2 regions of the Lentibacillus daqui genome follow, and region 1 is predicted to be linked to the other one. Evidence: riboswitches for the same ligand, from Rfam matches in the RefSeq annotation. Region 1 holds a riboswitch; the other holds the start of a gene.

What was found. Region 1 has a riboswitch for FMN ahead of O2S85_RS06765 (ECF transporter S component). Riboswitches for the same ligand answer to the same signal wherever they lie in the genome.
Region 2: another riboswitch for FMN. It lies ahead of ribD (bifunctional diaminohydroxyphosphoribosylaminopyrimidine deaminase/5-amino-6-(5-phosphoribosylamino)uracil reductase RibD); the one in region 1 lies ahead of O2S85_RS06765 (ECF transporter S component).

The regions. Positions count from the first base shown of each region.
Region 1 covers NZ_CP114176.1:1,330,526-1,346,705, forward strand. The annotation lists gene O2S85_RS06740 (MalY/PatB family protein) at 1-548, opposite strand, end outside; gene O2S85_RS06745 (glucose-6-phosphate isomerase) at 735-2,078, opposite strand; gene yugI (S1 domain-containing post-transcriptional regulator GSP13) at 2,195-2,590, opposite strand; gene O2S85_RS06755 (potassium channel family protein) at 2,695-3,696, opposite strand; gene O2S85_RS06760 (thioredoxin family protein) at 3,793-4,365, opposite strand; gene O2S85_RS06765 (ECF transporter S component) at 4,510-5,097, opposite strand; FMN riboswitch at 5,263-5,413, opposite strand; gene O2S85_RS06770 (TraR/DksA C4-type zinc finger protein) at 5,556-5,915, opposite strand; gene O2S85_RS06775 (hotdog fold thioesterase) at 5,890-6,309, opposite strand; gene O2S85_RS06780 (1,4-dihydroxy-2-naphthoate polyprenyltransferase) at 6,327-7,262, opposite strand; gene O2S85_RS06785 (isochorismate synthase) at 7,433-8,821, shown strand; gene menD (2-succinyl-5-enolpyruvyl-6-hydroxy-3-cyclohexene-1-carboxylic-acid synthase) at 8,821-10,563, shown strand; gene menH (2-succinyl-6-hydroxy-2,4-cyclohexadiene-1-carboxylate synthase) at 10,553-11,374, shown strand; gene menB (1,4-dihydroxy-2-naphthoyl-CoA synthase) at 11,414-12,232, shown strand; gene O2S85_RS06805 (o-succinylbenzoate--CoA ligase) at 12,357-13,808, shown strand; gene O2S85_RS06810 (hydrolase) at 13,916-14,236, shown strand; gene ytkD (RNA deprotection pyrophosphohydrolase) at 14,538-15,011, shown strand; gene O2S85_RS06820 (ABC transporter permease) at 15,078-15,884, opposite strand; gene O2S85_RS06825 (ABC transporter ATP-binding protein) at 15,874-16,180, opposite strand, start outside.
Region 2 covers NZ_CP114176.1:2,993,759-3,009,938, reverse strand. The annotation lists gene O2S85_RS15210 (GNAT family N-acetyltransferase) at 1-293, opposite strand, end outside; gene O2S85_RS15205 (helix-turn-helix domain-containing protein) at 374-604, shown strand; gene O2S85_RS15200 (RluA family pseudouridine synthase) at 615-1,520, shown strand; gene O2S85_RS15195 (MerR family transcriptional regulator) at 1,657-2,403, shown strand; gene O2S85_RS15190 (VC0807 family protein) at 2,400-3,050, shown strand; gene O2S85_RS15185 (GNAT family N-acetyltransferase) at 3,159-3,674, shown strand; gene O2S85_RS15180 (DmpA family aminopeptidase) at 3,843-4,829, opposite strand; gene O2S85_RS15175 (C40 family peptidase) at 5,051-5,890, opposite strand; gene O2S85_RS15170 (PTS sugar transporter subunit IIA) at 6,271-6,771, shown strand; gene O2S85_RS15165 (PRD domain-containing protein) at 6,824-7,642, shown strand; gene nagE (N-acetylglucosamine-specific PTS transporter subunit IIBC) at 7,706-9,154, shown strand; FMN riboswitch at 9,433-9,583, shown strand; gene ribD (bifunctional diaminohydroxyphosphoribosylaminopyrimidine deaminase/5-amino-6-(5-phosphoribosylamino)uracil reductase RibD) at 9,774-10,889, shown strand; gene ribE (riboflavin synthase) at 10,870-11,499, shown strand; gene O2S85_RS15145 (bifunctional 3,4-dihydroxy-2-butanone-4-phosphate synthase/GTP cyclohydrolase II) at 11,483-12,682, shown strand; gene ribH (6,7-dimethyl-8-ribityllumazine synthase) at 12,732-13,202, shown strand; gene O2S85_RS15135 (IS607 family transposase) at 13,326-13,952, shown strand; gene O2S85_RS15130 (helix-turn-helix domain-containing protein) at 13,939-14,106, shown strand; gene O2S85_RS15125 (RNA-guided endonuclease InsQ/TnpB family protein) at 14,145-15,281, shown strand; gene O2S85_RS15120 (ABC-F family ATP-binding cassette domain-containing protein) at 15,544-16,180, shown strand, end outside.

The sequences.
Region 1 (16,180 bases):
TGTAATTCCTCTTTCCGCCATACCCGGCCAACCGGATTATGTGGTGAGCAGAGAATAAATGCTTTTACACCTGTATTTAATTTTTCCTCAAAATCGGCGAAATCAATCGTGTAATAGTTGTCTTTTTGTACAAGTGGATTCTTAACGACGATACGATCATGTTGCTCAATTACTTTATAAAATGGAGTATAAACAGGTGTCTGAATTAAAATTTTGTCATTTGGCTCTGTAAAGGTTTTTACCGCCATATGTAAACTTGTTACAACACCCGGGCTAAATGAAAGAAAGTTTGGTTCAATGTGCCACTGATGACGTTTTTCGATCCAATTGACAATGGATGCTTTCACATCGTCATCAATGATCGTGTATCCAAATATGCCATGTTCCGCACGTTTTACAATAGCGTCAATTACCGGCTGTGGTGCTTTAAAGTCCATGTCGGCAACCCACATGGGAAGCACATCAGTGGACTGAAACAATTCATCAGCCGTATCCCATTTGACCGATCGTGTTTGTTTACGATTATGTATCAGATCAAAATTACCCATATAAACCCTCCTGAATTCTATGTTCTTCTTCATCATTATAGCTTAAAATTACATAGAAAAAAAAGCAAAGCGTCTTTACGCCTTGCTTACAGGGGGAATACGAGAAAGTCTTACAATTATATTATTACCACCCCTACAAAAATGTAAACATGATTTTGGAAAAAGTTTTGCCAGATTTACATCAGCTTATTTCAAACGTTTTTCCAGGTTTTCACGCATCTGCTCATAGCCTTGTTTTCCAAGCAGGGCAAACATATTTTGCTTATAAGCTTCGACACCGGGTTGATCAAAAGGATTGACACCTAATAAATATCCACTCATGGCGCACGCTTTTTCGAAAAAGTAAACAAGATAACCAAATGTGTAAGTATCAAGTGCGGGCAGTTCAACAATCAAATTCGGTACTTCTCCATCCGTGTGTGCCAACATTGTCCCTTGCAGTGCCTTCTGGTTGATTTCACTAACCGTTTTGCCGGCCAAATAATTGAGACAGTCCAAATCTTGTTCATCTTTTGCTAAAGTGATATCATGTGTAGCTTTCGTGACGGAAAGAATGGTTTCGAACATGTCGCGCCGGCCTTCCTGAATATACTGCCCCAGTGAGTGAAGGTCCGTTGTGAAATTGGCCGATGACGGGAAAATACCTTTGTGATCTTTTCCTTCACTTTCCCCAAATAATTGTTTCCACCATTCGGCAAAATACTGCAGTTGTGGTTCATAGTTGATAAGCATTTCAATTGTTTTTCCCTTGTTATAAAGGATATTTCGGACGGCAGCATACTGATATGCCGGATTCTTATCAAGTTCAGATTCACTCAGATCATTACGTGCTGCTTTGGCACCATCCATCATTGTATCGATTGACACGCCACTAACTGCAATCGGCAATAAACCGACAGCGGTTAAAACAGAGTAGCGCCCGCCAATATCATCTGGAATAACAAACGTTTCATAACCTTCATTATTGGCCAGGGTCTTTAAAGCGCCTTTTGCTTTATCTGTTGTGGCATAGATGCGTTTTTTTGCTTCTTCCTTGCCATAGCGTTCTTCCAAATAGTTTCGGAAAATGCGAAAAGCAATCGCCGGTTCGGTTGTTGTACCACTCTTGGATATGACATTGATTGATACGTCCTTTCCCTCAAGGACATCGAATAGCTCTTGTATATATGTTGAGCTTAAATGGTGACCAACGAAAATGATTTGTGGCTGCTGCTGACTCGGTAACATATGTCGAAATGAATGGTTGAGCATTTCAATTGCAGCCCGGGCCCCTAGGTAAGACCCACCAATACCGATCACAAGCAGAATGTCGGAGTCTTGCTTAATTTGATCAGCAGCGGTCTTTATCCGGGAAAACTCCACTTTGTCATAGTTTTCTGGTAAATCAACCCATCCGAGAAAATCATTACCTGCCCCTGTTTGATTATGTATCGCATGGTGGGCAGACGCTACGAAGGGGACTAAATTTTCCAATTCATCCTCCTTCATAAATGATAGAGCTTTTTCATATGAAAACGTCACATGTGTCATAGTCTTCCTCCTTGTGATTACTCATCATAACTTTATCGAAAAGAAGTGTGTAAAGCAAGAATATGTAATTAAAAAAGACAGACTCCGTATTGTTATCGAAATCTGTCTTTGTGTTATTATTTCTTTAAAGTGCCTTCGTGTTCTTCTGATTGTTTGATCCATTCTTGCAGCTTGTCTTTTAGCGTGTTAAATCCGCCAGTAGTATTGTCCTGTTCTGTACTAGGCTGCTCTTTGATCGGTTTTTTCGGTTTGTCTTCTTTTTGAGGAGCCTCTTCAGTTGCCCGGATGGATAAGGATACTTTATTATTATCCACATCAACATGCAATACTTTGACAGTTACGTCATCACCTACTGTCAAATAGTCATGAATATCTTTAACAAATCCGTGTGTCACTTCCGAAATATGAACAAGTCCCTGTGTTTCATCGTCTAACGCTACAAATGCACCATATGGCTGTATCCCGGTCACTTTTCCCTGTAATATTTGCCCGCTTTCAAACTTGTCTATCATGCTGAACAACTCCTATATCTTTTCTCTCAGTTTTTTTACACAATAACATATTTTAGCATACATTGTGTTTCCTGGCAAAAAAAATAAGGGGAGGGGGGAGTGAACTATTTTTGACCGGCCATTGTTAATACGATGTCTCCTTGATGTAATTTGAGATTGGCAGGGGGATTGATCTGCCATTTTTGCTTGCGAATGATCCCAAGTGCCATCTGTCCATCAACGAGAAAGTAACCGATTGCTTGCTGATAGGATTTACCGATAAGTGTTTCCGGCAAGTTAACCTGATCAAAATGCTGGCTCGATAACAAATGTAGAATAGTTTCATATGGCTCCGTTTCTTTTCGGTTAAATAATTCATGGTACAACAGCACACTCATAAAATCATTTGAACGAATAATTGTCGACGCACCAGCACGAATAGCATTTTCAATCTGGCTTTTGGAGAGAATCTCAGCAATAATTGGTACATCGTGATTATTACCACGCACTGCGACTGTGGTTAGAATGGTATGATGATCAGCCTGTCGTTCTTTTTTGGTGTGATCGGCAGCAATGATCACGCTTTTGGCAACTTTGATATTTGCTTGATGAAGGGTGACATCTTCAGTTGCATCACCATGGACAAAATGGACTGGAAGCTGTTTGTAAGGTAAATTTGTTAATGTCCGGTCAATGAGAACAATTTCCAGCATGGGATGATTTTCTTTGGTCAAATGGATTAATCGCCTTGTCCGTTCATTCCAGCCGACAAAGATGACGTGATGTTGTGCTTTAAATGCAACCTTTCCCTTGGACAAATCTTGTTCATGCTGAATGGTTGCCGCCGAAATATGGGTAATATAGAAAGTAAGCAGTCCACCACCTGACAGAATTAACAGAATGCCAATCACCCTTCCAATTGTTGTTACTGGAACGACATCGCCATAGCCCACCGTTGCTCCGGTAACAAACGCCCACCAAACGCCGATAAATATGGAAGGGAATTGTTCCGGCTCCACAAAATGAATGACAATCCCGAAGACAATCATGACGAAAAAAATTGTTAATAATAACCTGACAAAAACAGGCAGTCGGAAATAAATATGTTTTAACTGCTCGATATTCATATCTTCACCTGATATCCCCAAATTAGATTAGTATATTTCCATTATGGACATACAACATCAAGGCTTATACAAGGTGAAAATGAAAACTCATCTGTACTAGCGTGAGTTTACAGTGGATTGCAATGTTTGTTTCAGACTGAAATAAACATCATCCCAAAAATCGGAATTGTCACGATATGTTTTGGTCATAAATAATAGCATCTCGTTAAATTTTTCCTGGTAATTAGAGGCATCTTTGTCTGGTAATTGTTCGCGTGCCTGATCAACAAATTGCTGAATTTTGTCCGCCCGTGGCCCCCATTTGGCAACTTGATTTCCTTGTTCATCAATAAAAATAAAAATGGGAATGGATCTTGACTTCCCGTTCGTTAAATATTGATCCATCAGTTCCAGATTCTGATCACGCAGCAGGATTTTAACTGGTGTTTTTGTTTTTTCTGCAAGCCTTAATAAAATGGGCACATTAAGCATCGCATCGCCGCACCAATCTTCAGTTAAAACGATCACACGCAGATTTTTATCGGCTAGCTTTTCAAAAAATACCTCATCCTCATCCGGAACAGTGAAATGATCAAAAATGTGTAATAGATTTTCCTTGTGTTTTTCCATGGATTCAATGTATGTATCTGGTGACATTCCCTGTTCATACCATTGATTTAAATCTACCATAACAACTCCAACTCCTTTGCTCATTTACATTAAATGTACCCAACAAACCTGCATCCGTAAACAAAAGTGCTTCCGGGTGAATGGAAAAAGGAAAGCGTGCAGAAGAACAAATCGTTCCTTTACACGCTTTATTTGACACGTTTTTTATATCATCTTCGTTTGTTTTTGCTCGATCCAGCTTCTTAATTTGACAAACAATGGAACAAATAATAAGCCAATAATGACACCTTTAATCACATTAAATGGAAAAACCAGGAACATGGCTGTGAACCGTTTAACACTTTCGATTTTCATATCTTCCATTCCCATAAACCAGGCATAAACAGGCAAAATGACAAGATAATTTAAAACACTCATGGCAATTGCAGAAATCAATGTTCCGGCAACAAGTCCCGAGATAATGCTCTTCACTCCTTTATATTTATGGTAAAGGATGGCAGTCGGAACAATAAACAGAACACCTGCAATAAAATTTGCTGTAACGCCAACAGGTTCACCGCCACCAACGACCAGGTAGAGTAAATTCTTAATCGCTTCTACAATAACTCCAGCCACTGGTGAAAAAATAAGTGCAGCAATTAAGGCCGGTACTTCGCTAAAATCAATCTTTAAATACCCCGGTAAAAATGGCAGCGGGAAATTCAGGAAAAGCAATAAAAGGGAGATCGTTCCCAATAAGGCCAGAATAATCAGTTTAAGCAATTGTGATGATGATTGATTTTTTGTTTGCATCATCGTATCCTCCTTCATCTGTTATCGATTCCCATCTCGTTGATGAAGGAACTGTCCGTTTTCGTTTTGACACAAAAAACACCCTAAAGCGCCTAATCGGGGCTTTAGGGTGTTTTATTATAACAGAAATAAACATGTGTAATGTTCTACACAAGGAAAACGGCTCGACATCTTCTCCCATCCAGACTATAACTGTCGGTCCCGGATTTACACCAGGTCAACCACTGAACATCTGCTCAGGTGGGTCACGGACTTAAAGCATATATACCTGCTTCTTACCGTCGGTCGGGAATTGCACCCTGCCCCGAAGATGGAATCGATATGTAATTGTTGCATATAGTATACAATGATTTTACTCATTTGAAAAGTAGTTTGTTTTATTTTTTTGCAGTAGAGGGACAGTTTGTTTAAACCAAAAAAAACGACTACCTCCATTTTCAGGCAGTCGTTTTGAACAGTTACTCCTCTTCTACCAGATACCTGGCAGTTGGGTTTGCTTCCAAACGTTCTATTGGGATAGGTTTGCCAGATAATTCACTGACTCCATAAGTACCGTTTTCAATGCGGGCCAAGGCATCATTAATCTCTTGCAGGTGATCTCGTCGCATTTGCTCAAATCCCGCTTCTCGCTCTTGTTCAAATTGTTCTGTTGCCATTTCTGCAGGATGGTTATCATAGTCGGCCAATTCACTGATCGTATTATTTGGGCTTTGATCTTCGTACTTTTTCTTATTTGCAATCAATTCATTTTTCATTGCCAATAATTGATTTTTAAAAAAGTAAAGTTGTTCTTCACTCAGATTTGTATGATTTCCCATGTTCATCACCTTTCTTCTTAGGGACGATTCCAATGGTGCAGCGAGAAATACATATAAGTTTTTCATCTTCATCTGTGATATTAATTTCCCATACCATAGTTGTTTTTCCAATATGTTTGGGAACAGCCTTAGCGGTCACTGTGCCTTCACGTTTACTCCTAATATGGTTGGCATTAATTTCAATCCCAAATACATTGTATTGTTCTCCATCAACATGAAGAAAGGCACCTGCACTAGCAGCAGTTTCAGCCAGGGCGACGTTTGCTCCACCGTGCAAAAATCCTGCTGGCTGGTGTGTGCGATAGTCAACTGGCATGGTCATGATCACAAGATTTTTTTCAAGTGTTATCACTTTCATCCCAAGCGTATCGATTAATGTTTGCGAAAAATCCATAGCTGCCCTCTTTTCAATTAAAATATTTTGCTTAACAGTAACGAAACCCCTAATAACAATCCATAAATGGTATTTGTCTTTCCGGTAGCTACCATTGCCGGCAACATTTCAATTGGTTTGGATTTTCCCTGGAATTTCTTGATTACATCGATTGCCTTGATGCCACTGAAAAACGCAATGATTGACCAAACGGGTAATAATCCATCAATAATGTAATAGGCAGTCAATCCAAATGCAACGACAAACAAGAAGCCTAAAAAGCGGATTGCATTCTTTCTTCCCAGCAGGATCGCAATGGTTTTTCGTCCATTCTCTTTGTCCCCATCAAGATCCCGGATATTATTGGACATCATAATACAACCAATAAGGATAGCAACCGGAATCGATATTAAAACGGTTGAAGCTGTTATGGTCAACGTTTGAATGAAATAGCTGATTCCGATGATAACAGTGCCCATTAGGAATCCGGAAAATAACTCGCCAAGTGGTGTATAGGCGATTGGTAATGGTCCGCCAGTATATAAATAACCGAAAAGCATGCAGCCTAAACCAATGACTGCGATCCACCAGCTTGATACCATACAAATGTATACGCCGAGCAACATGGCGATCCCAAAAAATGATAAGGCCATCCGTAATACTGTTTTCGCTGATATCCCATCGCGTACAATAGTTCCGCCGATGCCTACCGACTCCTCGTTATCCAGTCCACGAGCAAAATCGTAGTATTCATTGAACATATTGGTTGCTGACTGAATCAACATTGAAGCAATCAGCATCGCGATAAACAATGAAATACTTATCGAACCATCAATATAAGCAAGCATGGTTCCGACAAAAACAGGAATAAAGGAGGCTGTCAGTGTATGCGGCCGTAATAGACGCCACCAGATATGCATCCCTTTCTTTTCATTTAAGACGTGTTTTATATTCGTTTGATCAGATGTTTGCATAATATAAGTCCTCCTACAACGGCAATATCATCTTTAGTTTAGGCAAATCGTCATAGGGTGTCAATCATCAATATAGGTTAAAACAGTCCATTCCTTGTGAAAAGGATAAAAAGAGAATAAAATAGAGAGGATAGTTGTGATGATTGTTCGTTTAACGGAGGTAACAAGTAATGATTGAAACGAAGGAAAAGCTGCTGGAAGTTGTGTTGGATGAGGCAATTCACCATGCAAATGAAACAAAGTCAAAGCAGCTTGTCAGTTTTACCAAAAAGATAGATCAAGTGAATCCGCTCCAATTTTTTGAAGCGGCCAAAACGTGTGATATGAATCGGACATTTTGGGCGAGTACAGCGGATGCCTTTTATTTAGTCGGGATTGGTACTGTTTATCCGCTCGTCGCCGGTGAAAATCGGTTAAAAGATATAGAACAGCAATGGAATGAACTAACGGCTAATGCTACTGTTCATAACCCATATCAGGTGCCAGGTACGGGGCTGGTTGCACTTGGTGGCATGTGTTTTGACCCGAAAAAGCAAACAACAGGACTATGGGACAAGTTTAGAAATAGTGAATTCCAAGTTCCGCGGTATACATTGGTGCAAACAAAACAAGCCAGCTATGTAACAATAAACACGTTTGTGACGATGAATGATAGTCCCCGTACACTTGCACAAATGCTAGAGGAAACGGAAAAAAACCTGCTCCATTACACTAAACCATTCCCGGATGAAGCAACCCTGTTGAAAAGGGAGGAAATAGCTCCGCAGCAATGGAAGGAACAGGTGAGACAAGCAACGGAAGAAATTAAGCAACAACATGCTGAAAAAATTGTGCTTGCCCGGGAAATGCGCTTAACTTTTTCCAAACAGGTAGAGGTCACCCCTGTACTAGACAAGTTGTTATCATCGCAAACAAACAGTTATGTCTTTGCTTTCGAACATGGTGATGATTGTTTTGTTGGGGCAACGCCTGAAAGGCTGGTCAAGCTGGAACAAGAGCAGTTGCTTTCCACCTGTCTGGCCGGCACTGCACCACGAGGGACAACACCAGTACAAGACAAAGAGATTGGCAGGACATTGCTTCAAGATACGAAAAATCGTGAGGAGCATGATTTTGTCGTAAAAATGATTGGAAATGCGATAAAACCATATTGTTCAAGGGTCGATATTCCAAACAACCCGGTTATCTATCCGCTGAAAAATTTGCAACATCTGTACACACCTGTAAAAGCAACCTTGAAACAGGGACACAGCATCTTTGAAATTGTAAAAGCACTTCATCCGACACCAGCATTAGGTGGAGTGCCAAGGGAAAAATCATTGACATTTATCCGGGAACACGAATTACTGGAACGTGGTTGGTATGGTGCCCCTGTCGGCTGGCTGGACAGCAATCGAAATGGGGAATTTGCAGTCGCAATTAGATCAGGTCTTGTTCAGGGCAATGAGGCATCAATTTTTGCTGGATGCGGTGTTGTTAAAGATTCGGACCCGGAAGCGGAGTATGAAGAAACGTTAATTAAATTCACACCAATGCTTTCCGTATTGGGGGGATCTTGATGGAACATACAGAGACACTAACACGCTATATTGCGAATTTTGTCGATGAATTGGCAAAGAGTGGTTTAACAGAGGTAGTCATTTCACCTGGTTCGCGTTCGACACCACTGGCTATGACATTCATGGAACATCCGGATATCAGGCAATGGGTGATTATTGACGAACGTTCTGCTGCCTTTTTTGCGCTTGGTATGGCCAAGAAAAACAAGCGGCCGGTTGTTATTGTTTGTACGTCGGGAACGGCAGCTGCTAATTATTTTCCGGCGATTGTGGAGGCACATTATAGTCGGGTACCACTGGTTGTTCTTACTGCTGATCGACCACACGAATTAAGGGATGTTGGTGCACCGCAGGCAATCGAACAGCTAAAATTGTACGGGGATTATGTGAAGTGGTTTAATGAAATGGCGTTACCAGAAGCAGACCAAACCATGCTTGCTTACGTTCGTAGTAAAGCATCACGTGCTGTCCATATGGCAACGGAAGGGAATAGTGGTCCGGTTCATTTGAATTTCCCTTTACGTGAACCACTGATTCCTGATTTTGAGATTAAGGATTTATGGGGAAGCCAAACAACACGTTATCATGCCGTATCAGACGGAAAAAAACGCCTCGACTCAGAGCAAATACAAGCGTTATGCAACAGGCTCAAAGGAAAGGGGAAAGGCGTTATTGTTTGCGGTCCGCAAGATCGGGAGGATTTACCCGAGCGAATTGTGCACCTTGCATCATTATTGAAGATGCCTATTATAGCCGATCCACTATCTGGACTAAGATCTGGAATGCACAGTAAAAAACATGTGATTGAAGGCTACGATGCATTTTTACGCAATGACACCATACGTAAACAACTGAAACCTGACTACATTATTCGCTTTGGTGCGATGCCGGTATCCAAAGCCTATTTATTTTATGCAAAGGAACACCACGATGCGGAGCAATTTGTCATCGAAGAACATATGGGCCATCGGGAGCCAGCGGGGAACAGGACCGAATTTATTTATGCTGATCCGGCATTGCTGTGTGAAGATTTACTACTGGCTTTAGAGGATCGAGATCGGGACGCAACATGGTTCGCGCAATGGGAGAAGATGAACCAAATAACCAAGAAGCATTTACAGGCAAAGACAAATGGACGTTTAACAGAAGGGGAGGCCGTTCGTTGTTTATTTGATGTATTACCGGAAAACAACACGGTGTATGTTGGCAATAGCATGGCGATTCGGGATGTTGATACATTTTTTCTGACGACGGCAAAACAGCTCCGGGTATTGGCAAATCGCGGTGCAAACGGTATTGATGGCGTGGTGTCAAGCGGGCTTGGTGCTGCTGCAGTCAATGGTTCACCAGTTACACTATTGCTCGGAGATTTGTCGTTTTTCCATGATCTAAATGGCTTGCTTGCTGCCAAACAATATCATGTAAACATTACCATTTTATTGATCAATAATAATGGTGGCGGTATTTTTTCTTTTTTACCACAAGTAAATCATCCAGATCATTTTGAAGCGTTATTCGGTACCCCGGTTGATATTGAATTTGAACATGCCATCAAGATGTATGGCGGGAACTATTGTCAGGTAACGCAACAAACCGATTTGCAAAGAGCACTTGAGAAGAGTTATCAGGAAAAAGGCCTGGCCGTTATTGAAGTGAACACGGATCGGGAGCAAAATAGGCAATGGCACCGTGAGAGATGGCAAGCCATTGAAACTGAAATCCTTCATGATCATGAGGAATGATGGTATGTACTATACAATCAATGATGCAGCATATTGGTATGAATTAACGGGTGAAGGGCCGACGGTTGTATTGTTGCATGGTTTTACCGGCAGTTCAGCGACATGGGAGCCGTTTGTCGAAAACCTAGCGCAAGAATTTCAGGTACTGATCGTTGATTTACCAGGACATGGAAAAACCGAAATGGCAACCGGTCGTTCCATGGAAACGTGTTGCAGCGACTTATTTGCCTTATTTTCAATGCTAGAGTTAACGGATATCCGGCTTATCGGGTACTCTATGGGGGGGCGTACAGCACTATCGTTTGCGATGCTGTATCCGGAACTGGTTAAGTCCCTTGTGTTGGAGAGTACTTCCCCAGGACTGGCAACCGAGAGCGAACGGCAAGCACGAATCACCCGTGATGAACAGTTGGCCGAAAAAATAGAGCAGGAAGGTGTCGCGAAATTCGTCGACTTTTGGGAGGACATTCCACTTTTTCAAACGCAAAAAAATCTGCCGGTAGAAGTGAGACAGAAAATACGAAATGAACGACTTGCTCAGAACAAAACAGGCCTTGCCCAATCGCTTCGTTTGATGGGAACAGGCGCTCAAATGTCCTGGTGGGATCGTCTTCATGACCTATCCATTCCCGTTTTATTGCTGGCAGGAGCCAAGGATGATAAGTTTGTCAAATTAAATCGGCGGATGGAACAACTAATGGAAAATGCCCATTTAGTCATTGCTGAACAAGCTGGACATGCAATTCACGTGGAACAAGCTGATTTTTTTGGTAAAATAGTAGTGGAGTTTTTGTTAACCACGAGCCGTTAACAATTACATATCATAGCAAAAATATAAGGAGGAAAATTCATGACTGTACAATGGGAACAAGCAAAAGAGTACAAAGAAATAATCTATGAAAAATATAATGGTGTCGCAAAAGTAACGATGAACCGCCCGCGCGTTCACAATGCATTTACACCATTAACAGTGAATGAAATGATTGATGCGTTTGCAGATGCCCGCGATGATTCATCAATTGGTGTCATCATTTTAACCGGTGCAGGGGATAAGGCATTTTGTTCTGGCGGTGACCAGACTGTTCGCGGACATGGTGGATATGTTGGCGAGGACCAGGTACCACGCCTAAATGTTCTTGATTTACAACGGTTAATGCGGACGATTCCGAAACCGGTTATTGCGATGGTAGCCGGATATGCGATTGGCGGCGGACACGTTCTGCATATATGCTGCGATTTGACCATTGCTGCTGACAATGCCAGATTTGGTCAAACAGGTCCTAAAGTAGGCAGCTTTGACGCCGGTTATGGTGCCGGACTACTGGCAAGTATGGTCGGTCAAAAACGTGCAAGAGAAATTTGGTATTTATGCCGTCAATATAGTGCAGAAGAAGCATATGAAATGGGCATGGTTAACAAGGTCGTACCATTGGAAGAATTGGAATCCGAAACATTGCAGTGGTGTCAGGAAATTCTTGAAAAATCACCAACTGCACTGCGCTTTATGAAAGCATCGTTCAATGCTGCAACAGATGGTCTCGCTGGCCTGCAGCAAATGGGTGGAGACGCGACTCTGCTTTATTATACAACCGATGAGGCAAAAGAAGGTCGCGATGCATTTAAAGAAAAAAGGAAACCGGATTGGGATCAATTTCCACGTTTTCCTTAATTTTAGAAAATGGTATAGAAAACCTTTGCCAATTGTTGGCAAAGGTTTTCCGGTAAAATAGAGACGTTAAAAAAGGTGATTTTACTGGACTTTTTGAACATCCTTGAACAAAGGTGGTTAATGTATGAGTGAAACAATCCCACATTGGTTAACAAAACAAGCTAATATTGCACCAGATCAAACAGCTATCGAACGAGTAAATGGGGATACAATAACTTTTCGACAATTGAAAGAACAAAGTCAACGTTTTGCCAAGCAACTGGCACATGCCGGGGTTAAACGGGGATCACATGTAGCAATTTTATCAAACAATAATACCAAAATGGTTGTTGCACTCCACGCATTAAGTTATCTCGGCGCTGTTTCCGTTATGCTTAATACCCGTCTAACTGCAGATGAATTAGCATTTCAATTGGATGATGCCGCGGTAACGCTTGTATTAACAAGTCTTGAGTATTTAGCTGAAACAAAACAGAAAGCATTTTCCGTACCAACAAAAACATTTGCGGAAATTGATGAACTACCGGAGGCCACTGTTAACCTTGCAACGGAGCTTGATTTAGATGATACATTTACGATCATTTACACATCAGGTACAACCGGCTTCCCCAAAGGTGTCATGCATACATATGGGAACCACTGGTGGAGTGCCATTGGTTCGGTTTTAAACTTGGGGTTGCAGGAAAATGATAAATGGCTTTGTACATTACCCATATTTCATGTGAGTGGGCTGTCTATCTTTATAAAAAGTGTGATCTATGGAATGCCTGTCTACTTTATGGATAAATTTAATGAAAGTATTGTCCATGATGCGATCATGAACCGAGGGGTAACTGCTGTTTCGGTTGTTACGGTTATGTTGCAACGTCTGGTAAAGATGCTGGAAGGGGAAAGGTATCCTGATTCATTTCGCTGTATGCTGCTTGGTGGCGGACCAGCTCCAAAACCACTGTTAGAAAAAGCAAAAGCTTCCTCTGTGCCGGTGTTTCAATCGTACGGTATGACAGAAACTTCATCACAAATTGTGACCTTAAGTCCTCCTGATGCATTGAAGAAGATTGGCTCAGCTGGAAAGCCATTAGTTCCTGCGCAATTACAGATTGATCATCCGGATGACAATCCTGTTGGTGAAATTTATGTCAAAGGTCCAATGGTCACCCATGGGTATTTTAACAATGAAGCCGCAACCGAACAGAAGATACGTAATGGCTGGCTTGCGACCGGAGATCTTGGCTATTTGGATGAAGATGGGTTCTTATATGTAGTGGACCGAAGAAATGATTTAATTATTTCCGGTGGTGAGAATGTTTATCCTTCCGAAGTTGAGAGTGTTCTGTCTGGTATGGAACAAGTGGCCGAAATTGGTGTCGTGGGAAAACGGGATGACAAATGGGGGCAAGTACCTGTCGCGTTTGTGGTTAGAGAAGGACATATTACAGAAGCTGAGATTATGGATTATGCGGCACAGCATCTGGCGAAATATAAGCATCCTAAGGCAATTTATTTTGTGGATTCCTTGCCAAGAAATGCATCCAACAAACTCGTCCGCGGTGAATTGAAAAAGTTGCTGGAGTAAGCCTGGATAATAGGAATCTTTCATTTACTTACAAAACAACACTTCTGCTTTTTTAATACATGAAAATTTATTGGTTAAGCCACATTAATAGCAGGAGGTGTTGCGGTATGGAAAAGAAAAAGTATTTTGTAAATATGGGCAGTCAAGAAATTTCATCAGTTAAATATGGTAACAATGAGGAATTGGTCATTTATGCCACGGAGGATGAAGCCAGGGAATTACGGGGGAAAATGGAAGGGATGAATGATGCGGATATAGGTGCGTTTTGGCGGGCGCACGTACCAATAATGCCTTATCATCACGATCAAGCCAATGATGATTATGATAGCGGAATAACGGAAGCATTAAAAATGATCTATGACCTTGGTAATGAGGAGACAAAGCGGCATATAACAGATATGGGGGTTTTAGGCGACAGACCTTTATAGTACCAATGACTGTGCAATTGGTATAGTATATGCAAGTTAAATTGCTATACGATAAAAGCAGCTCCGGCTTCGTGAAAGAATGGCCGGGGCTTTTTATTACCGTTAAGCCAGCGTGAAATAGTAATAATTATTCGAGTTACTATTTCTTCACGATTCGGATAGAGCCATGTGAAAATATCGACCCTGGTGTGATACAATTGATTAACAACAAGTCCAAATAAACCGGCCATGGCACATAAGTTAGGTCGATTAGGACTGTTAGTGATTTTGAATATAATGTTGAAATGAAGGCAGTTGAACAATGAATATTTTTAGAGATTATTACAATAATCAAGTAAAACTTTCTTTTGCGGACCATCCTTATTCCGAACACCCAAAACATGTGTGGGTGATTTGCAAATTCAAAAACGATTGGCTTTTGACCAATCATAAGGACCGGGGTTACGAATTTCCTGGTGGCAAAGTGGAAAAAGGGGAAACAGCCGAAGAGGCAGCCATTCGTGAAGTGATGGAGGAAACCGGCGGAACAGTCGAGAAAATGACCTATATTGGCCAATATCTAGTTGCCGGAAAAGCAGAAACGATTATCAAAAATGTTTATTTTGCAACCATTAAGGAATTAAAACAGCAGCACACTTATTATGAAACACAAGGTCCTGTATTACTAAACAGTATTCCAGACGATGTCAAACATAACGCCCAATATAGTTTTATTATGAAAGATGACGTATTACCATGCTGTCTTGCATATTTGCGAAAAAATGCGGATATATGAACGAATAACGCTTGATAGGTATACAGGCGTTATTCGTTTGGATGCATCTTTTTTCAACTGTCTCTTTTAAGCTGTATGTTTGATAAGCCATTTTTCAATCCGTTCGACAATTTTATACATAATTCCAGCAACAATAGCGATGACGATCAGACTGGACATCACCAGGGTGAAATCGAATACCTGGAAACCATAGACAATTAAATAGCCGAGCCCTTCTTTCGAGACCAGAAATTCACCTACAATGACCCCAACCCATGACAGACCAACATTGACCTTTAACGTGGATATCATAATGGGCATGGTCGCCGGAAAAATAGCCTCCTTAAAGCATTGCCAGCGACTGGCGCCAAAACTTTTTAATACCTTTTCATAGTTCGGATCGACTTCCCTAAACCCCGAGTAGACAACAAGAGCCGTGACAATTACAGAAATAATCGCGCCCATCGCAATGATTGATACATATCCTGGCCCGAGTGCAACAATGATAATAGGGCCAAGGGCGACTTTAGGCATGGCATTCATAATAACTAAATAGGGATCCATGATTTTGGATAATCGTAATGATGTCCAGAGGATAGTTGCAATAAGTATACCCATAATTGTTCCGATGATAAATCCCAGAACAGTTTCAATTAAGGTTGCCTGAATATGGGGAAGAATCGATCCATCTGCAAACTTATTGATCAGCTGGTGCACAACTTTTGACGGAGAACTAAATAAGAGTGGATCAATCCAATATAATCGGCTGGCAACCTCCCATAGCGCGAGGAAACCAACCAGGATAATAAGTTGCCATGTGAAAACAATCTTTTTTTCACGTTTTAACTTATTCTTATATGCGGCAAATAGTTGCTGATCCGATTTAGGTTGCATGGTAGTTCGTCACCACCTTTTCCTTTTCGGCAGTCTCCCCTTGATTTAATGCCTCCCAAATTTTATCAAACAATGGCTGGTATTTAGGGTGACGGCGAACATAAAATGGTGTTTCGTTACGCAATTCAATGGGAACTTCAAACACATTGGCAACTGCTCCCGGGTTTGCCCTCATTAACAGGATTCGGTCACTCATGGAAATGGCCTCACCGATATCGTGGGTTACCAATACAGCCGTTTTTTTGTATGACCGTAGTAAATCAGCAACAATATCTTCCAATTTTAGTTTTGTTTGA
Region 2 (16,180 bases), 1.7 Mb from region 1:
TTAACTTTTTCATAAAATGGTTGCAGATCCTCATCACACATCAGGTCAATCATACAAATGTCATCCAGCTCATTTAGTATTCGTGTAACCAATTCCTTGCCGATCCCATGACTTTGATAGGAAGGCAGCACCTCAAGTAGCGGAATATAGGCGGAAAGAACATGGTCGCTAATCGCAGTAATAAAGCCAATAACCTGATTCAGTTGTTCATCAATGGCCAGAACGACATGATCACTATTCTTTAGTAATCGCAAATGTGTTTCTGGACTTGGTGGATTCGGCCAGAAAATCATATATGGTATTTCACACTGGTTGTAATGGGAATAGCGGGTTATAATGGTAACGACAAACCCAGTCAGAAAGGACCATTCCCGTGTATCTCACCATAAAAGAAACCGCAGAATATTTATCACTTGATGAGCAGCGAGTGAGGGCGTTTGTTTTACAGGGTCGGATTCATTCCGTACATGATGGCGAACAATATCTGATTAACAATACCCAATTCACGACTTATTTTGAACAAGTGGAAAAGTACAAAAAGATGATTGAAGAATATCTAAGCGAACCAATCCCGGAAGATATAGATGTGAAAGATGAAGATTAGAGGGAAAAGCATGAAGCCTAAACATAAGCATGGTAAAAATGAACAGAAAACATTTGAATATAAGGTCAAGGAACAGTCAGAGCTATTACCATTTTTATTGAAAGTGTTATCCAACCGCAGCCGTAATTCCGTGAAATCAATGCTCACCCGTGGACAAGTATCAGTTAATGATCATGTCGAAACGAAACACAACTATCCATTGCGATCAGGGCAAACGGTTACGATCTTGAAAAATAAAACGGCGGTAAAACAGAGTGAATTCATTGGCTTGTCGATTCTGTACGAGGATAACGATATTATCGTGATTAATAAGGATGCAGGGCTGCTGTCGATCACTGACAAAAAGGAAAAGACGCGAACGGCACATCATCAGTTGATGGATTATGTACGTCAAGATAATCCGCAGAATCGTATTTTTGTTGTTCACCGCTTGGATAAAGATACATCTGGTGTGATGATGTTTGCGAAAAGTGAAAAGGTAAAGCGTAACCTGCAAACGAACTGGAAGGATAGTGTCAAAGAACGGACTTATGTTGCGCTGGTGGAAGGGGAAGTAGAAAAGCCTAAGGGGACGATTACCTCATGGTTAAAGGAAAGCCGTACCCACCTGATGTACTCCAGTCCGAATAAAAACGGTGGACAGCGTGCAGTAACCCATTACAAGGTGATGAAGACGAATAAGGATTTTTCTTTGCTGGAAGTCCAGCTTGAAACCGGACGGAAAAATCAAATTCGCGTGCATATGCAAGATATCAGCCATCCAGTTGTTGGCGATAAAAAATATGGGTCAACCGGAAATGCAATTGGACGGCTGGGACTGCATGCAAAAGTACTAGCGTTTGGGCATCCATCGACAGGGGAATTTCTGCGGTTTGAAGCGGCAATGCCAAAGTCGTTTTGGAAGAAAGTAAAGTAAAGGAAAGGAATCTACGGCCTTGTAGGTTCTCTTTTCTAAAAATGGCAAAAAAACTATTAGAAATTTAAGAAAACCCTTGCGCCTTACGTTACGTCATCCAGTATAATAAAGGAAAAGACGTAACGGGGGATGTCGTATGTATTCAATTGGTCAATTAGCAAAAACGGCTGATATAACGGTCAGAACGTTGAGGTACTACGATCAAATTGGGCTGCTGCCACCAAATAGTGTGGATCGCGCTGGTAAGCGTTATTATAACTCGGAAGCGGCGGCAAAACTGCAGATTATCGTTATGCTAAAGGAGCTTGGCTTTTCACTGGAAACAATCCATGAAATGATGGAAAAACAAGTGCAGTCTCCGAAAGATTTGCTGTCCATGCGTTTGCATATAATTGAATTGGAGCAGCAGCGTCTGGATAAGGCAAAAGAAAGAATCCATTTTTTAATTCAAATGATGGAACTAGAAGGGACGGAGGATTGGGAGTATTTTGTTGATTATGTTTCCTCAAACCAAGTCAGCGCCCAAGAAATGGCCGAAAAATGGGATCGTCATTTTACAAAAGGAGAACTGGATAAAATCGCACGGTTACCAGAGGTTGGACAGGATATCGAACAAATAAATAAATGGATCCATATCGTGAAGGACATTCGAAACATTCTTGGCACAGACCCAGCATCTCCAAAGGCACAGGAACTGGCAAAAAGATGGCTGGATCTAGCCTATGAGATGTTCGATGATGATCGGGAATTGGCCCATAAAGTGTGGCAGGTGAACGATGAAGAAAACCTTGGATTCTATCACTTTGATGAAGAAGTGGTGGCATTCATTAACAAGGCCTGTGAACATTTATTCCAGGAACAGAACGGCGGTGGGAATTTATGAATAAAAAACTAATTATTCTTGACTTAGTTTGCTATGGGGCCATCCCGTTTCTGATTTGGAGGTACGGCCGTGATTTGACTGGTGATTACTGGGCGATGTTGCTTTCCACAGTTCCTGGATTCATCTATACGGTTTACCGCTTTGCCAAGGAGCGGCAGTTTAATATCGCAGGGCTATTCATTATTGGATCGCTTTTAATCGGAACAACTGTTGATCTCTTATCGGGAAACGCGGAAAACATGCTTTGGAATCAAGTCTATCTGGGCTATGGATTTGCATTTGTTTTTCTATTGTCAATGATGGTAAGAAAGCCACTGGGACTTTACTTTGCAGTGGATTGGGCCTATTTGCAAGGGTTTCGCCGCAAAGATAGTTTGACCTTATTTTCCAAAAAAGGACTTTTCCAATGGTATCAATTGGTAACCTTATTGTTTGTTCTTCAAGGGGTCTTTCAAAACACACTAAAGGCATGGCTGATTTACAAATTTGGTGTGGACGGATATGATCAGGTGTTGATCTATCGGAAAATTAGTGGGTATATCTTTTCAGCAATGATTTTCGGCGGGTTTATGTTGGCTGGAGTCAAAACAAACAATTATTTGAAAGAACACTCCTCTGACTATGCCGCCAAATCATTTGTTAAGTGACAATAAAGTTGTTTGCAATAAAGATATTCCTTAATCAAGCCATGTAAAAGAATATTGCGATATTGCGTATAGAATACTGATAAAAATTCTGAAGGTCGGAGGTAAGTGATGGAATCAGTAATTCAAGTTAAAAAAGCAGATGAACGACACATAGATGGAATTGCAAAAGTATGTACAGATGGATATTGGGCAACATATATTGATTTACGTCCAAAAGAATATATAAATAGGATTATTAAAGAGTTTTATAACATTGAAAGAATCACAAATGAAATTACCTGTACAGGTCGAGAATGGGGTGGTTACGTAGTGGCTTTGGAAGATGGAGAAGTTATTGGGGCTGGTGGAGGTGGCATGATCGGAAAAAATACTGGTGAACTATTTGTACTGTATCTTAATCCCAACCGAAGAAATGAAGGCATAGGCACAATGATTCTTGAAGCTATTACCAAGCAACAAAAAGATTTGGGAGCCACTGAGCAATGGGTCTCTGTAACAAAAGGAAACAAAAAAGGCATTCCCTTTTATGAAGCAAAAGGATTTACCTTTAAATATGAAAAAGAGAGTTATGGAAACATTCAAAGTGAGGATTATATTTCATTAAGATATCATCGTTTTATCTAATAAACACAAAACTATGTGTTAATTCAAGAAAGTGGAAGGAGACTGTTTAATATAGTATATCAGGTTCTAACTGATTCTGACGTACGTGATGGATGGGAACTATACAAAAAGACCGATAAGCAATCCAAAAAAGAGCAGCATGTTTTTATAGCTGCTCTTTTCATCTGACTAAAAAGGAGCTTTCTCTACCACACGCCCCTTTCTGCCTACCGTTGTCTCTGCATATTTGAGCGAATGGACCACAGCTTCCTCGGTTGCCTCTACCACTGCTTGAAAAAGGTGATTCATCACTGGATGGTCATCGCGAATATGGGTTAGTGTTTCTGTATGCTGATCGCTTTCATGCATGTATGTATTGGCAGTTGAAAAGGCAATCGCGATATCTCCGCTGCCATTAGCGATCATACTGCCGGTTCGTCCCAGTCCAGCGGCACAGCGTTTGGCCAACCGTTTTAATTGCCGATCATAAAGTGGGGCATCAGTAGCAATAATCATCATGATCGAACCATCGGGTGTATCGATGTTTTTGTTATCCCAGTTGGCGAACAGGGCATCTTCCCGTTTGCCAAAATTACTGAGCACCAGGCAGCCGACAGTATAGCTATCATCACCAGCACGGACGATCCTTGATGCGGTACCAATTCCGCCTTTATAGCCAAAACAAACCATCCCTTTTCCGGCGCCGATCGCACCTTGTTCGACTGGCCCTGTTGTCGCGTCTTTAATCGCTTGAATTGCATGCTCTGGCTCCACCGCTTGCAGTCGCATTGAATTAAGATAGCTATCATTGCATTCTCCAACAACGATATTAATCGAACTGGTAGAATCGCCAATCTCCTTATTCGTTTCCAGCATATATTGCAATGTGCCTTGCATTACAGCTCCAACGCTAAACGTATTGGTGAGCATAATTGGTGACTCCAGTAACCCGAGTTCATCTAATTGTACAAGCCCGGCCGTTTTGCCATACCCATTAATCACCGCACTCGCCGCCCGGGTTTTCTTGGTAAATAGATTGCCACCATGGGGTAGAATGGCCGTCACCCCAGTGCAAATAGTATTTTGTTCATCAATTTTTTCATATAAAGTGACATGGCCAACTTTGACTCCTTGGACATCAGTAATGCCATTGAATTTTCCTTTGGATAGATTCATTATGTATGTGCTCCTTTATATGTATTTACTTATAGTCTAGCAAAATTCAGGAAAGGCACCGAAACAATTCACCTAAAAAATTGTACGGTGTTATCTGCAAATAAGAACAAGATTTGTGTAAAAAAAGCTGCTCTAAAAAAGATTGATAGACTTTTTAGAGCAGCTTACGATTATATTTAGTAGCATGTGATAGTTTTACAATGACTTATTATAAACCTTAGTTAAAACCGTTTAGCACCAATGTAATGTTTACCCCAATAATAATCCCATGAATCAGATGAGGTAACCTCAACACCAGTTGCTTCTGTCCCAGCGTGAATCATTTGGTGATTTCCAAGATAGATACCACTGTGTGAAACGCCACTACCATATGTTCCTTCAAAGAAAACAACATCTCCCGGTTGTGGGTTGTCTACTTGTACACCGTCATTTGCCCACATACCTGCATGCGTTCTGCTGAGTGAAATACCTTGTTGTTTAAACACATAGTTAATGAAACCACTGCTGTCAAAACCACTAGGATCTGTGCCACCCCAGACATAAGGAGTACCTACCAAGCTTTGTGCGATAGAAACAGAGTCTCCGGAATTTGCACCGGATGCATTAACCGTTTGAGATTGTACCGATACGTTAACTGGTTCAGCAACTTGTGCATTACTATTACCAGTAGCATTTCCTCCTGCTGCCGATCCATTATTCAATGCGTTCAATGTTGGAGTATCTACAACTCCATCGGCATCCCAACCTTGGTCATATTGGAATTCAATTATCTTTTGTTGCGTATTTGGTCCATAAACTCCGTCCGTATTTATGTCATAACCCTGTTCCTGTAGTTTCTGTTGTAAGTCGGTTACCTCCTGACCCTGATCACCTTGCGAAAGAATGGCAACACCAACGCCTGTACTTTCACTGGAACCTACTTCGGCTGAGGGAGCATTTGCATCTGCCTCCGGGGCACCATGTGCAAAAACGTTACCTGTCATCATTGGAGAGAGTGCCAATGAAGTCATCAAAGTAGTAGAAACGAGTGTCTTTTTTATCATACGATTTTTTGTAGCCAAGATTTATCCTCCTAAATTAAAATTCTATGTAGACAAAAGTAGATTCATGTCTAATATTGGCTAGTATAACAAAGAAATATTTCATAAATGTTAACGAGAGAATACAATCTCTTTTCAAATTGGAAAATCCGCTAGTTTCTTCCATCTTTGCTAGTTATCATGGATATGAGGCATACGTGTATAATTATTGCATTTCTATTTCTCTGGTGGTACTATAAAACTATCAATAGAATAATGATCACATGTTACTTATCCGATAAGGCATAGTGGTAAATGAGGAACAATATAATGTGCCTTTCATACCTCTATGCCTTTTTTGCTGTGTAAAATCACGTAAAAAGACAAATACTACCATGAAAAAGGACAAGGAGCGATAAATCATGGCTTTTAATCTATTCAAGAAAAAGAAACAAGCAGAAAATGTCGAAATCAAGGCACCGGTGAATGGTGAAATTATACCGATAGAAGAAGTGCCAGACCCAGTATTTAGCCAAAAAATGATGGGTGATGGGATTGCTTTGATTCCGTCAGACGGAAAAATTATGTCTCCTGTCACAGGAACAGTGATTCAATTTCCTGATACTAAACATGCGATTGGCATCAAGGCGGAAGATGGCAGTGAAATCCTTGTTCATGTTGGTTTGGAAACAGTCGGATTGAAAGGAGAAGGATTTACGGCAAAAGTGAAGGAGGGGGATAAGGTTTCCACTGGCCAGTTAGTACTTGAAGTTGATTTGGAATATATCCGGGAACATGCTGACAACATCGTTACGCCTGTTATTATTACCAATAGTCAAGACAGTGGAAGGGAATATCAAATGACCGATGCTAAAACAGGTACGGCAGGAGAAACAGTCATCATCACGTCAACCGAAAAATAACAAGCTAAAATTATTTTAGCTTGTTACCACACTTGCCAAGGGAGGTGGGGTAATGCGGATAAAGCAAATCCTGAACAATAATGCCGTCGTCGTAATGGATGGGGACGAAGAAACAATCGCAATCGGTGGTGGTGTCGGATATAACAAGCATAAAAAAGATATGGTCAATACCGCTAAAATTGAAAAGCTGTTTGTGTTAAAAGAAAATAAGAAACTACAGGAACTGCTGATGCGTATCCCTGAGAAACATTTTCTCATTTCGGAGGATATTATTGACTATGCTGAAAAATATCTGGGAACAAAATTAAACGAACATGTGCTTATTGGATTAACCGACCATATTTCTTTTGCCCTTGACCGGGAGAAACAAGGGATCCGGATCAAAAATAAATTACTTCCGGAGATCAAAGTCTTGTATAAGAAGGAATTTCATATTGGGCTTTGGGCGATCGATCATATTAAAAATAAACTGCAAGTGGAAATGCCACCAGACGAGGCCGCATTTATCGCTTTGCATATTCATTCGATGAAACTTCAGGATGGCAATCTTCATGAACTTGTCAGGCAGACATCGATATTAAAAGAAATGATTGAAACAATCGACCAAACATTGGGGATTAACGTGGAATCCAATGATATTGCCTATGAACGTTTAATTTATCATTTGCGGTTTGCACTGGACCGTGGCAAAGGGGAACAGTATCATGTCATGGATGCGGACATGCTGAAGATGATCACAAGTAAATTTCCGGTTGCCTATCAATGTGCAAAAAAAGTTGCTGATGTTTTGGCTGCAAAGCATGATATTCATTTACCAGAAGATGAACTTGGCTATATTACACTTCATATCGAACGAATGCAACGAATGTAAAGTACACTACCATCATATATTTTTTGAAAGCGATTATATTGAAATTCCAAGGGGGAAACAGTTATGATGAAAGCTTTACAGAGCCTGGGCCGGTCAATCATGCTGCCGGTTGCCGTTTTGCCAGCAGCTGCTATTTTAGCCGGACTCGGGAACTGGATTTTAGGTTTTTGGGAAGGTAACGTCATTGGTACATTCCTGTCGAACGCAGGTACATCCATTTTAGACAACCTGGGTATGCTTTTTGCAGTCGGTATTGCCATTGGATTGTCCAAAGATAAACATGGTGCCGCCGCATTGAGTGGTCTGGTCGGTTTTTTGGTAGTCACCAATTTGATTTCAACTGATTCTGTTGCAGATTTATTAGGAAAAGATGTAGCGGACGTCAACCCGGCCTTTGAACAAAATGATAATGTGTTCATCGGTATTTTAACCGGGGTCATTGCTGCCATGATGTATAATCGATTTAGTGGTGTCAAGCTGCCAGATGCGTTAGCGTTCTTCAGTGGAAAGAGACTCCCGCCAATTATGACGGCAGCCGCGATGGTTGTGGTGGCTGCGGTTTTATTCTTTGTTTGGCCGGTTGTATTCGGCTGGCTTGTTGCGTTTGGTAAAGCTATCAGTAGTTTGGGAGCAGTTGGTGCCGGTCTGTATGGTTTCTTTAACCGTCTATTAATTCCAACCGGTCTGCACCATGCGTTGAATTCGGTATTCTGGTTTGATGTTGCGGGAATTAATGATATCGGCAAGTTCCTGGCTAGTGAGGGAACAAAAGGCATTACCGGTATGTATCAGGCAGGATTTTATCCAATCATGATGTTTGGTGTGCCTGCTGCAGCGTTGGCTATGTACCATACTGCGAAAACCAAGCGTAAGAAACAAGCTGCATCTTTGATGATGGCAGGGGCGTTTGCAGCTTTCTTTACCGGGGTTACTGAACCGGTTGAATTCTCGTTTATGTTCCTTGCTCCAGCATTGTATGTTGTCCATGCCCTTTTAACAGGACTATCGTTGTTTATTGCAGCTACATTTCATTGGACATCAGGCTTTGGGTTCAGCGCTGGATTTGTTGATTATACATTAAGTTTTATGAACTCAATCGCCAACAAGCCGTATATGCTCATTGTTCAAGGACTCGTCTTTGCAGTTATTTACTATTTCTTGTTCCGTTTCTTGATCACAAAATTTAATCTGAAAACGCCAGGGCGCGAAGATGATGCAGAGGAAGCGGAGGAAAAGGATGTTGCCTCAACAGACGGAGATGACAAATACGCTGTCATGGCTGCCAAAATTTATGAAGGACTTGGCGGCGATGAAAATGTGGATGCTGTTGATTATTGTACAACTCGCCTAAGGGTTGAAGTAAATGATATGGATAAGGTGGATCAAGATAGAATCAAGTCTACAGGTGTTCCGGGAATTCACGTCGTAGGAAAACACAGTATCCAGGTCATCGTTGGAACAAGTGTACAATTTGTTGCCGATGAAGTGAACAAAATCCGTAATGTGAAATAACCTAAGTCTTGGATTATAAGATACAAAAACACCCTATTTTGCTGAAAGATAGGGTGTTTTTTTATGTCCATTCCTGCTATATGGGTAGCGGATATCTTCGCAAACGAACACCATGCACGGAACCTTTGCGGCGTGTGGAATATCTCCCTCACGCATCACTGTGAATGGATGTTTTCTCTTCCTCTCGATTCCAGTTAGACCTCTCCCAAATCCAGTCATATAAAATACTTGCAGTTTCTCTAAATTTGCGTTATAAATAACATACAAGTTCATATTGCGAGTTCCTTCGGGGCAGGGTGTAATTCCCGACCGACGGTAAGAAGCAGTCGTATGCTTTAAGTCCGTGACCCGTACGGTTGTCAAAACCAAACGGTGGATCTGGTGCAACTCCAGAACCGACAGTTAAAGTCTGGATGGGAGAAGGAATTTAGATAACAAGCATGATTGAAAATGGTTGATGCTTGCAAGCGGGTTATTGGTATATCCAGTGATCTCTATTTGCCATTTTTTGCATACCATGATAGATTCATGTGCTTGTTTATTTAAAATTCACCCTAACACGCCTCTGAAGCTGATTTCAGAGGCTTTTTTGTATTTGAAAAAAGGGGAGGTCGTTATTTTGCAGGATAAAGATTATATGGAATTTGCATTGCAACTTGCTAAAGCAGTAACCGGACAAACGAGCCCGAATCCGCCTGTTGGTGCGGTGGTGGTCAACGATGGAGCGATTGTTGGTTTTGGTGCCCATCTGAAAGCGGGTGAAGCCCATGCGGAAGTCCACGCACTGGATATGGCTGGGGAAAAAACAAACGGTGCGACGATTTATGTCACACTGGAGCCGTGCAGTCATACGGGCAAGACGCCGCCATGTGCAGATTACATTATTGAAAAAGGAATCAGCCGGACCGTTATTGCCGTGGCGGATCCAAATCAACAGGTTTCCGGCAGCGGGATTGAGAAACTGCGCCGGGCCGGAATAACTGTTGATGTTGGTGTATTACAAGCTGAAGCAGAGCAGGTGAATCAGGTGTTTTTTCATTATATAACTACGGGGATGCCCTATGTAACCTTAAAAACAGCCACGAGTTTAGATGGAAAAACCGCGACCGTCACTGGTAACAGTAAATGGATTACCGGGAAAGAAGCACGCCGGGATGGACACTTGTATCGGAATAATCATGATGCCATTCTTGTTGGTGTCAACACGGTATTGGCGGACAACCCGAGTCTTACCACAAGAATTGGCAATAATGGGAATAATCCCATCCGTATCATCTTGGACACGACATTAAAAACTCCTTTAGATGCCAATGTGGTTACCGATCAACAAGCAGAAACACTTATTTTTACCGGAAACGATGTAACCAGCGAGCGAATAGGACAATTTGCCAATCATGATCAAGTGACAGTCATTACGATGGAAAGTGAACAGGTACATATTGACGATGTACTGCGGTATTTGGGAGAAAGGCAAATCTCGTCTGTATTGGTGGAAGGTGGCGCTGCCGTTAATGGCTCATTTTTAACAGCAAAACGGATCAATCAATTCATTTTGTACATGGCGCCCCAGCTTATTGGCGGTGCAGATGCGCCAATATCATTTGCCGGGATGGGATTTGCAAGACTAAAAGATGCATTGCAGTTGGAAATTAAACAGGTTGAAACGATTGGTCAGGATATCAAAATTACTGCTGTTCCACGAAAGGATGATGACGATGTTTACCGGAATTGTTGAAGAAAAAGGCTGGATCAAGCGAATGGATCGTGTGACTGATCAGGCGGTTCAACTAACAATTGGGGCGGAAAAAGTGACGGCTAATATGCAGGTTGGTGATAGTATTGCCGTTAATGGCATTTGCCTGACTGTAACAAATTTTACCACTACTGATTTTCAAGTCGATGTGATGCCGGAAACGATCAAATCAACTTCGCTCAAACATCTTGAATCAGGATCACACGTTAATTTGGAGCGTTCCCTGCCAGCGAATGGCCGGATAGGCGGACATTTCGTTTCCGGACATGTGGATGGTACGGGAAAAATAATTGGAAAGCAACGACAAGCGAACGCAATTTACTATGATATTGCCATCCCAAAGGAATTCGAGACTTATGTACTTGTGAAAGGATCTATTGCTGTTGATGGCATTAGCTTAACCATTTTTGCGGTAGAAGATGGAGTAGTTACCTTATCATTGATTCCTCATACCGTCTCTGCAACGGTTTTGGGTAATAAAGAGCCGGGCGATCGTGTTAATTTGGAATTCGATATGCTGGCGAAATATGTACAAAACATATGGAATCAACAAATAAAGAAAGAGGGCGAGAAGCATGTTTCATTCCATTGATGAGGCAATTGCCGATTTAAAACAAGGGAAACCAATTATTGTTGTCGATGATGAAAACCGGGAGAATGAAGGCGATCTGGTTGCATTATCTGAAAAAGCCACACCGCAAATGATTAATTTTATGATTACCCATGCGAAAGGGCTCGTTTGTACAACGATGAGGGAAAATTTAGCGAAACAGCTGGGTCTTTCCATGATGGCGAAACAAAACACGGACCCGTTTGGTACTGCGTTTACCGTGAGCATTGACCATAAGGATACAAGAACAGGGATAAGCGCAGTAGAACGGTCACAAACGATTCAAGCATTACTGCATCCGGATGCAAGTGCTGCCGATTTCAAGCAACCTGGTCATGTTTTTCCACTGATTGCCAAGGAGGGTGGAGTGTTGGTGCGAACAGGGCATACCGAAGCATCTGTTGATTTGGCTGAACTGAGTGGAGCATTTCCATCGTGTGTGATTTGTGAGGTAATTAAAGAGGATGGAACGATGGCTCGTGTGCCAGACTTAATGAAGGTCTCTGAGCAACACCGATTAAAAATCATTACTATTGCTGATCTGATAACCTATCGAAAAAAACATGAAAAACATGTAAAACGGGAAGTTGAAGCGACACTTCCGACTGACTTTGGTGAATTTCGGGTGATTGGTTATTCGAACGATCTTGATGATAAAGAACATATCGCGTTGGTAAAAGGGGAAATTTCCGGCGATCAGCCAATCTTAACGCGAATCCATTCCGAATGTTTGACTGGCGATGTGTTCGGTTCCTTTCGCTGTGATTGCGGAAACCAGCTCCATGAAGCACTGGACAAAATCAATGAAGCAGGGCAAGGCGTTCTGGTTTATATGCGACAAGAAGGCCGGGGCATCGGTCTGCTTAATAAACTTCGGGCCTATAAACTGCAGGAAAATGGGATGGATACAGTGGAAGCGAATGAGCAGCTTGGATTCCCCCCCGATTTACGTGACTATGACGTAAGTGCACAAATATTACTGGATTTGGGTGTGCATCGGGTCGAGTTACTAACCAATAATCCGGAGAAGATGGGGTGTTTAGCGGCACATGGGGTTCAGGTAGAAGCAAGAATCCCGTTGCAAGCCGGCCGTCGTGTGGAAAATGAAAAATACATGCAGACAAAACAGGAAAAGATGGGTCACTTATTGGGCCTGCATGGATAAAAAAAGTGGCTCGATGCAGTATCAAACATATGTAGAAGGGATGAAACGAATGGGTAACACATACGAAGGAAGTCTGGTTGGTACGGAGTTAAAAGTTGGGATCGTGATTGCACGTTTTAACGAATTTATTACGGGTAATCTATTAGATGGAGCGATCGGCACGTTAAAGCGGCATGGCGTTTTGGAAGAAAACATGGATATTGCCTGGGTACCCGGTGCCTTTGAAATCCCGCTTGTTGCAAAAAAAATGGCAGATTCGAATTATTATGATACGGTCATTACTTTAGGAGCGGTCATCCGAGGGTCAACAGCCCATTTTGATTATGTTTGTAATGAAGCGGCTAAGGGAGTTGCAAATGTGTCATTGGAAACGGGCAAACCGATTATCTTTGGAATTTTAACTACGGACACGATTGAGCAAGCGATTGAACGTGCCGGGACCAAGGCTGGTAATAAAGGTGCAGATGCCGCTGTGGCAGCAATTGAGATGGCGAATCTTGTGGCGCAAATAGAAGGATAGTTTCTAAAGCGGGGTATCAAAACAGTTTAATCTAAATTATTTAAAATTAATTACTTTTTAGCAGGATTCTCCCATTTTATGTCGAACCTTGTAAGTAGAAATAAAATGAGGAGGATCGCTAACATGTATACCATCGATGAAGCATCCAGCATACTTGGTGTTCATCCCACTACATTAAGAAGGTGGGAAAAAGAGGGGAAGATAACATCCTCTCGAACCACCGGTGGCCATAGAAGATATGCTGTAGAAGACCTCAGTGCTATCAAGCATGATTTGAAACCACTTCAAGACAAAATTGTTATTGGGTATTGCCGTGTATCATCATCGAACCAAAAGGAAGAGTTAAAAAGGCAGGTCCATACCGTTTCGCAGTATTGTTCGGCAAATGGATATCAGTTTCGTATTATAAAAGATCTGGGAAGTGGTTTGAATGACGATAAGAAGGGGCTAAAGGAATTAATCCGGCTGGCGCAAAGCAATCAGGTGGAGAAAGTTGTCGTCAACTACAAGGATAGGTTACTACGTTTTGGGTATGAATTGTTGGAACAAATATGTGCCTTCCATCATGTGAAAATTGAAATCGTCAACCATACAGAGGATAAAACATATGAGCAGGAGTTAGTCGAGGATATGCTTTCCATTATTACTGTCTTCAGCAGCCGCTTGTATGGAAGCAGAAGTCACAAGCGAAAGAAACTGCAACAAGCGGTGAAACAGGTCATCGAGGACAACGGCCATGCTTACGTATAATAAAAAGGTACGGTTGGTGGTTACAAAAGAAAACAAGCAGTTACTCGATTCTCAATCCAGAATGTGCAACTGGCTGTACAATCAATTGCTGGACGCAGTGGAAGAAGATTATCACAATGAAAAAAGAAAAAACTGCTTTCCGGCAGAAACCTGAGGAATGAAGTACCGAAAATAAAAGGGGAAAACCCATTTTTGTTTAAAGTCCATTCCTCCCCATTGAAAAATACGGCATTACGGTTAAAAGATGCCTATGAACGATTTTTTGATCCAAAATTAATGAATGAGAAACCAAAATATCGTTCATGGAAAAAGAAGTGGTTTTCGCTATATTATGATGAACCAAAAAAAGGCTTTAAATTATTGGATACCAATCTGCTTTCCTTAAGTTTTGGCAAGTTAACAGATGAAGAATACAAGGAATTAAAGAAAAAAGATAAAAAGGCTAAGAAGACCATCAAAATCAAAGTTGGACTTGTGGAAGCGGTAGAACTAAGCGAAACGGAGAGAATCAAAACCCTTCGCATCACAAAGGATCTGGATTCGTATTATGCCATTTTTACAATAGAAGAGGCCAAGGAAATCCCCAAGGTGGAGGAACAATCGTTTATTGTATTTGATCCCAACCATAAGAATCTGGCGGTGGGATTAGGCAGTGATGGAAAATCATATGAATTGAAATCAATGAATGCACTGTTAAAGTATTGGGATAAACGAATCGATGAAATCAAATCAAAACGGGACAAATGTGAAAAATTTAATAAGCTGGTATGCACCCCAAACGTCACCTATTTTGAGCCGAGCAAACGTTGGAAGAGACTCAATCATGCTTTGGAAAAGGCGCAATTAAAACGTCGAGAACAAATGAAGACGTTGTTATTTAGCTATGCGCATTATTTTTCCAAGCGTTACGACGCCATTTACATTGGTGATTATACTCCGACTCCCGATGTGACAAAGTACGGGACGATGAGAAGGGCCATGTTAAATCAAACTCCAGTTGGACAGTTTCGCCGTATATTAAATTGGGTGCAAGCGAAAAGTGGCAAGCATTATCAAAAGATTGATGAACGTGACACAACCAAAACCTGTTGTGTCTGCGGTAATAAAGAGAAAAAAGATCCATCCATTCGCAACTTTACATGTGTAAACTGCGGTACAACGCTTTCTAGAGATATCAACAGTGCAGTTAATATCGGAAAGAAAGCTAAAAAGCGATTGCCTCGCGCAGGCTACATAGGTGTGGAATCCCCTATGTATACAGTGTGGTGGGATTTTAAACAGGCAAAGATTGCTTGTGGTTTGACCCCATCTGCTGGCCTCGGGAAGTAAATCCGAGGGGTGAAACAAACATTCTTCTTGGTAACAGAGAAGAGGTCTTTGATTAATTTTAGGCTTAATTTCGGTTAGGTTTAAATAGACAAAGGAGTGCGGATGCAGGCTAACTGTATCTTCGTTTTTATCACGCATTGACGGACTGTGTTCCTTCAGATCAGTTGGGAGAAACGGAAAGGAACCCCCCACTGAATGAAATTTCACTTTATGATAGAATAAAAAGTGTGACTATGCCAGCTTGCAGTTAGGGTGAAAATCAATGCTTACAATTGAAAATTTATATAAATCATTTGGTGAGAAAATATTATTTAATCATGTGTCCTGCTCGATAGCGGATCAGGATCGCATCGGTTTAATTGGTGTCAATGGTACAGGCAAATCCAGTTTTCTAAAAGTCATTGCCGGAATTGAATCAGCTGAAGAAGGAACCATTCATCATGGGAAAGACTATCAAATTGAATATTTGGCCCAAGAACCGGAATTGGATCCAAATTTAACGGTGCTGGAACAAATTTATTTCGGCGACTCCCAAGTGATGCAGGTGATGCGCGGATATGAGCGAGCATTACAGCAGTTGGAAAAAGATCCGGAAAATGTGAAGGCACAGGAAAATCTATTAACCATGCAACAGCAAATGGATCAGTTCGACGCTTGGGAGGCCAATACCCTGGCGGAAACGGTGTTAACCAAATTGGGGATTACGGCATTTGATCAATATATCGGTGAACTTTCCGGTGGACAAAAAAAGCGGGTCGCAATTGCCAAGGCGCTGATTCAGCCGGCAGATCTATTAATTCTGGATGAGCCGACCAACCATTTGGACAATGAAACGGTTGAATGGCTGGAGAAGTTTTTAGCGAGTTATCAAGGTGCATTATTGCTTGTTACGCACGACC